Linked DNA regions of Kineosporia sp. NBRC 101731. The protein of the gene in region 2 binds, or shares a complex with, the protein of the main gene of each other region. Links are inferred from orthologs where the notes say so. Each region holds a gene or a part of one and is shown on either strand. Other genes may lie near its edges.

Region 1 (3,155 bases), on a different replicon or contig from region 2:
AGCTCAACCAGTCGCTCGAGAAGGCCAACCGGGTCGCTGACTTCATCGAGCTCGGCGAGTTGATGTGCATCGACGCGCTGATGCGGGAGGAGTCGTGCGGTGGGCACTTCCGGGAGGAGAGCCAGACCGCCGATGGAGAGGCCGAGCGGCAGGACGACAAGTTCTCGTTCGTCGCGGCCTGGGAGTACGGCGGCCAGGGCCGGTTCGGCACCGTCAGCGGCGACCCGGTCCTGCACCAGGAAGAGCTGATCTTCGACTACGTACACCCGGCCCAGCGCAGCTACGCCTGATCTGTTAAGGAAACTGATGAAGCTCAAGCTGAAAATCTGGCGGCAGAAGAACGCCGCCGACGCCGGCGCCATGGTCGACTACGACCTCGACGACGTCTCGCCGGACATGTCGTTCCTGGAGATGCTCGACACGCTCAACGAGAAGCTGATCCTCGGCGGCGACGACCCGGTCGCGTTCGACCACGACTGCCGCGAGGGCATCTGCGGCAGCTGCGGTGTCGTCATCAACGGCGAGGCCCACGGCCCGGAGCAGACCACCGCCTGCCAGCTGCACATGCGCGCCTTCTCGGACGGCGAGGAGATCGTCATCGAGCCGTGGCGTGCGGCCCCCTTCCCGGTGATCAAAGACCTGGTGGTGAACCGCAGCGCCTTCGACCGCATCATCGGTGCCGGCGGCTACATCACCGCTCCGACCGGATCGGCCCCGGAGGGCAACTCCACCCGCATCCCCAAGCCCGACGCCGACGAGGCCTTCGCCAACGCCACCTGCATCGGCTGTGGCGCCTGCGTGGCGGCCTGCCCGAACGGCTCGGCGTCGCTCTTCGTCTCGGCCAAGGTCACGCACCTGAACCTGCTGCCCCAGGGCCAGCCGGAGCGCACGACCCGGGTGCTGGACATGGTCGAGCAGATGGACGCGGAGGGCTTCGGTGGGTGCACGAACACCGGGATGTGCACGGTGTCCTGCCCCAAGGAGATCCCGTTCGTCAGCATCGCCAACCTCAACAAGGAGTACCGCCGCGCGGTGAAGTCCGGCCGCAAGGCCTGACCCGGCTCTGCGGGGAAGGTCTGCATGATCACGGCTTCTTGATGTCGTTGGTGATCATGTAAACCTTCCCCACACCCCTCGTCCGTGATGATGCAAAGTGTCCCCGGGTGATCATGGTCGGGTGCGGGTGGCGTCCGGGGCTCTTCTAGACTCGGGGTATGACTTCACCCCAGGTCGTGGTGCTGGACTACGGCTCCGGCAACGTCCGGTCGGCCGTGCGGGCGCTGGAGCGCGCCGGCGCGACCGTCGAGCTGACCGCCGACTTCCATCGCGCCCTGGAGGCCGACGGCCTGGTCGTCCCCGGTGTGGGGGCCTTCGCCTCGGTCGCCGAGCAGTTGCGGGCCGTCGGCGGGCACCGGCTGATCGGGCGCCGTCTGGCCGGTGGCCGGCCGGTCCTCGGGATCTGCGTCGGCCTGCAGGTGCTGTTCGAGAAATCCGCCGAGTTCGGCCGCGATGATGTCGAGGGCCTGGGGGAGTGGCCCGGCACCGTCGAGCTGCTGCCCTCCCGGGTCGTGCCGCACATGGGCTGGAACGTCGTCGAGACCCCCGAGGGCTCGCAGCTCTTCGCCGGTATCGAGCACGAGCGCTTCTACTTCGTGCACTCCTACGCCGTGCAGAAGTGGGAACTCCCTTCTCCCGGCGACCCCCTGGCCTCGCTCAAGCCGCCGCTGGTCACCTGGTCCGAGCACGGCGGCCGGTTCGTGGCCGCGGTCGAGAACGGCCCCCTCACGGCTACCCAGTTCCACCCGGAGAAGTCCGGCGCCGCCGGGGCCCAGCTCCTGCGCAACTGGCTGACGACCCTGTAACCGAGCCCCACGAGCCCCGGGCGTTCCGCCACCCCTTTTCTGTTCGTGATCATGCAAAACCTCCCCGGAGTTCTAGAACTCCCGAGCTCAAAGTTCTAGAACTCCAGGGAGTGGGGGCACCTCCCGGCCGAAGGCTGGGGGATTTGCATGATCACGAAGGGGTTGGAGGGCCCTTGGATCAGGCCGGTCCTCGCCGGGTCCCCGGGGCTGCGCCTGTCTCCGGCCGGGGGCCGCGATAGCGTGGCCGCCGACTTCACCGGCCTCGGGATGACCAGGCCGGTCGCACGCCTTCGAAGGGTTTTCCATGTCTGACTCCGCCGCCCCCGCTCGGCTCGAGCTGCTGCCCGCCGTCGACGTCGCCGACGGCCAGGCCGTGCGCCTGGTGCAGGGCGAGGCCGGCAGCGAGACCGGCTACGGCGACCCGCTGGAGGCGGCCCGGGCCTGGCAGAAGGCCGGCGCGCAGTGGCTGCACCTGGTCGACCTGGACGCCGCGTTCGGCCGGGGCAGCAACCGCGAGCTGATCACCCGGGTCTGCGCCGAGCTGAGCGGGCTCGGGGTGAAGGTCGAGATGTCCGGCGGGATCCGGGACGACGCGAGCCTGCGGGCCGCGATGGACACCGGCTGCGCCCGCGTGAACCTGGGCACCGCCGCGATCGAGAACCCCTCCTGGACGCGCGACGCCATCGCCGAGTTCGGTGACCGGATCGCCGTCGGCCTCGACGTGCGCGGCACCGAGCTGGCCGGCCGCGGCTGGACCAGCAAGGGCGGCGACCTGTTCGAGACCCTGGCTCGTCTCGACGAGGACGGCTGCGCCCGCTACGTGGTCACCGACGTCACCAAGGACGGCACGCTGCAGGGCCCGAACCTCGACCTGCTCGCCGAGGTCTGCCGCCGCACCAGCAAGCCGGTCGTGGCCTCCGGCGGCATCGCGAATCTCGACGACATCGCCGCCCTGCGTGCCCTGGTGAAGATCGGCGTCGAGGGAGCGATCGTCGGGAAGGCGCTCTACAACGGCGCTTTCACGCTGGAGCAGGCCCTGCACGTCGCCGGCTGAGCAAGCCGCCCGGAACACACAGGAGCGGACAGGAGCTGATCGACATGGCACACGGCATCAACCCGCACCACGACACCGACTCGGCGGGCACCCCCTGGTCGGGCCGCACCCTGACCGCGCAGCCCTTCCCGGGCGACGACGGAACCGCCGACGCGGCCCTGACCGCCGCGCTCGCCGACGGTGACCTGGTCGCGATCACCCGGGCCTGGGCCCCCACCCGGGTGCTGGTCCCGATCGTC
Region 2 (3,153 bases):
CACGAACCGGGTCAGTACACCGGCGATCAGCAGGACCCCCAGGATCAGCTCGACCACCGGCAGCGCCGTGCCCACGGTCGGCACGACCGCCTCGGGCAGCAACTGGTAGTTGCGTACCGAGCGGATGGTGTCGTCGATGTCCTGGATCTTGGCCCAGCCGGTGTACAGGAACACGCCACCGGCGAGCACGCGGACCAGCGGGCCGATCCACTGCTGCCATCCGGTGCTGCCGGTTGTGCTGGTGCTACTGCTGCCGGTGGTGCCGGTGGTCAGGACACCCGGGGAACTCTCGCCGCGCATGGACACGGCATTCAGCGTAGTGCGCGACCCTGGACAGATCCTGGAAGTCCGGGCAGCACGAGCAGGTCTGCCCGCTCGTGCGGGTGGTCGTCCGCGAAATAGGCCCGTTCCTGAGCCGCCCAGCGTTCCCAGTGGGGCCGGTAGCCCTCCCCGTCCCGGGCCATCGCGCGAGCATGTCTGACCTGTTCAGGGGCGTCGGCGAAGACCAGGGCATGCACCATGGGGGCGGCGGCGAGGGCTCCCGCGCCCACGCCCTCGACGATGGTCACCTCTTTGGCGGGCACTTCGTCCTCAATCACCCCAAAGCGGTCGGCGGTCCAGTCCCAGCGGCGGTAGCGGGCGGTCTCGCCCCGGGTCAGCGCGGGCAGTACCTCGGTGGCGAGCCGGCCGGTGGCCGCCCGCAGTCCGTCCCAGCCGGGGTAGAGATCCTCCAGGCGCACCAGGGCTGCCGTCCCCGGCTTTCGCTGATGGAGGACGCGGGTCAGCTCGTCGGCCAGTGTGGTCTTCCCGGACCCGCTGGGGCCGTCGATGGCGAGGACCGTGGTGGCCGAGGGGTGCGAGTGCGCGCCGGCCCGCTCGAGAAGACCGATGAGCAGGTCGATGACCGCAGGATCGGGCTGGGGGGCGGACGTCACCGGGCGGACACTACGCTGTGACCTGTGCCGGTTGCCGTGCGAGTCATTCCCTGTCTGGACGTCGACGCCGGGCGCGTCGTCAAGGGCGTCAACTTCGAGGGCCTGCGGGACGCCGGTGACCCGGTCGAGCTCGCCGCCCGCTACGACGCCGAGGGCGCCGACGAACTGACGTTCCTCGACGTCACCGCCTCGTCCTCGGGTCGCGAGACGATGTACGACGTGGTCTCCCGCACCGCCGAGCAGATCTTCATCCCGCTCACGGTCGGTGGCGGTGTGCGCTCGGTCGACGACGTCGACAAGCTGCTGCGCGCGGGCGCCGACAAGGTCGGGGTGAACACGGCCGCGATCCAGCGGCCCGAGCTGATCGCCGAGGTCGCGCACCGGTTCGGGGCGCAGGTACTGACCCTGTCGGTCGATGCCCGGCGCTGCCCGCCCGGCACGCACACCGCGTCCGGGTTCGAGGTCACCACGCACGGTGGCCGCCGTGGCACCGGGATCGACGCGGTCGACTGGGCCGCGCGCGGTGCCGAACTGGGTGCCGGTGAGATCCTGCTGAATTCGATGGACGCCGACGGCACCAAGGCCGGCTTCGACCTGGAACTGCTGCGCCTGGTGCGGGACGAGGTCGGCGTACCGCTGATCGCCAGTGGCGGTGCCGGTGCGGTCGAGCACTTCCCGCCGGCCGTGGCCGCCGGGGCCGACGCCGTCCTCGCGGCCAGCGTCTTCCACTTCCAGCAGCTCACGATCGGTCAGGTCAAGGACGAGCTGCGGGCGGGCGGGGTGCCCGTCCGCTGACCCGTCGGGTCCGTCAGGTTCGCATCGGGGTCTCGCGGAACCGGGCGACCGTCGCGGGGTCGCCGAGGAGCTCGACCCGGGCGTGCTCCTTACGCCCGAACAGGTACATCGCGATCTCGCCGGGCTCACCGACCAGGGTGACCGCCGGGCCCTCCCCCTTGGCCTTCAGCACGACCGGTTCGCCGCCGGGCACCTGAAGGCTCACGGGCATCGCGGCCTTGCGCACCATCACCTTGCCGAACGGGCTGGTCACGTTCTTCCAGATGGCGGCCTGCCGGTCGCCGGGCAGGGCCCGCGGCTCCCAGTCCGGGGCCGCGCGGCGCACGTCCTCGCAGTGCACGAAGTGCTCCAGCAGGTTGGCGAGGGAGTCCACGCCGGGCAGGGCCATCGGCGACAGGCGGGGCGGACCGTTGCGCACGGTCGTCACCAGGTCCTCGTAGGGCCGGGCCGTGGTCGCCTGCTCCTGACGGGCCGCCCAGTCCTTGGCCGGGCCGATCGAGCCGGCCAGCCGCACGTGCGGGCGCCCTTCTCGCAGGACCAGGTGCACGGCCAGGTCGGTGGTGGTCCAGCCGGCGCACAGGGTCGGTGCGCCGGGGCCGGCCCCGGCCAGGGCATCGGCGAGAGCCTGACGTTCTGCTGCGGAATGCGAGGGCATGCGCTCACCTTGACACAGGGGGAAGTTACCGACGAGGTGACGTTACGCCCGTTCCGGCGCGTGCCGTCCCTTCCGATTCTGTCGGTGGTGCCGCCTAACGTTCCTGTGCGTGGGAACGCGGGCGGGCGACCGGGTTCTCTCGTGGGCAGGGCACATCCCTGCCCACGATCGTTGCGTGAGCGTTGACAGGAGGTACCCGCGTGGTGAAGCGGGTCGCACGGGCTGATCGGGAGCCGAGCACGCTGTTGCGTGGTCTGCGCGTGATCGGCATCGGTATCCGGCAGGAGCCGGCCATCTTCTCGGTGGCGGTGGTGATGTCGGCGCTCTACGGCGCGGGCACGGCCGGTGGTGGCTGGGTGCTCGGCCGGCTCACCGACCACGTGCTGACGCCGGCCTTCGAGGCGGGCAGCATCAGCGGTCACGACCTGCTCACCACCGGGCTGGTGCTGGCCGGGGTGGCGGCCCTGACGGCCGTCGGGGTGGTCGGGCGCCGGGTCGCGGCCGGGCTCACGTCGTTCCGCCTGCAGGCGCGGTACCGGCGCCTGCTCACCCGGCAGTACCTGCGCCTGCCGCTGGAGTGGCACCACCGCCATCCGGCCGGGGTGCTGCTGTCCAACGCGAATGCCGACGTCGAGGCCACCTGGCAGGTGTTCGCACCGCTGCCGATGGCCATCGGTGTCGTCGTCATGCTGATCGTCGCGGCGGCCGCGATGCTCGTGGCCGATCCGGTGCTGGGCGCCGTCGGCCTGCTGGTGCTGCCCTGGGTGG

Evidence for each region.
Region 1: the proteins of hisF (region 2) and hisH are in contact, whole or in part, in a crystal structure (PDB 6RU0), measured with the Thermotoga maritima proteins. The link is inferred for Kineosporia sp. NBRC 101731 from one-to-one orthologs. Residues at the interface, in WP_004080486.1 of Thermotoga maritima: Met1, Leu2, Ala3, Arg5, Ser40, Glu41, Asp45, Glu46, Ala70, Glu71, Ile73, Asp74, Ile75, Pro76, Phe77, Asp98, Lys99, Ser122, Gln123, Glu161, Thr195, Leu196, Asn247, Arg249, Glu251; in WP_004080484.1 of Thermotoga maritima: Asn15, Arg18, Arg22, Arg117, Leu118, Pro119, His120, Met121, Gly122, Trp123, Asn124, Asn134, Gly135, Tyr136, Tyr138, Val140, Tyr158, Glu180, Lys181, Ser182, Ser183, Lys184, Ile185.

Annotation. Positions count from the first base shown.
Region 1 is NZ_BSTC01000024.1:20,998-24,152, reverse strand. Bases 193-3,038 are described here. They hold hisH (imidazole glycerol phosphate synthase subunit HisH), read left to right. Parts: upstream 193-1,214; coding sequence 1,215-1,862; downstream 1,863-3,038. Other genes in these bases: QSK05_RS34730 (SseB family protein), read left to right, coding at 2,961-3,038; priA (bifunctional 1-(5-phosphoribosyl)-5-((5-phosphoribosylamino)methylideneamino)imidazole-4-carboxamide isomerase/phosphoribosylanthranilate isomerase PriA), read left to right, coding at 2,167-2,916; QSK05_RS34745 (succinate dehydrogenase/fumarate reductase iron-sulfur subunit), read left to right, coding at 307-1,056; QSK05_RS34750 (fumarate reductase/succinate dehydrogenase flavoprotein subunit), read left to right, coding at 193-290. In the rest of the region: more of QSK05_RS34750, read left to right, coding at 1-192; more of QSK05_RS34730, read left to right, coding at 3,039-3,155. UniProt on the Escherichia coli protein: IGPS catalyzes the conversion of PRFAR and glutamine to IGP, AICAR and glutamate. The HisH subunit catalyzes the hydrolysis of glutamine to glutamate and ammonia as part of the synthesis of IGP and AICAR.
Region 2 is NZ_BSTC01000006.1:388,417-391,569, forward strand. What follows is about bases 1-2,844. They hold hisF (imidazole glycerol phosphate synthase subunit HisF), read left to right. Parts: upstream 1-959; coding sequence 960-1,730; downstream 1,731-2,844. Other genes in these bases: QSK05_RS19635 (DoxX family protein), read right to left, coding at 1-300; QSK05_RS19640 (nucleoside/nucleotide kinase family protein), read right to left, coding at 312-935; QSK05_RS19650 (TIGR03085 family metal-binding protein), read right to left, coding at 1,744-2,385; QSK05_RS19655 (ABC transporter ATP-binding protein), read left to right, coding at 2,586-2,844. Outside these bases: more of QSK05_RS19655, read left to right, coding at 2,845-3,153.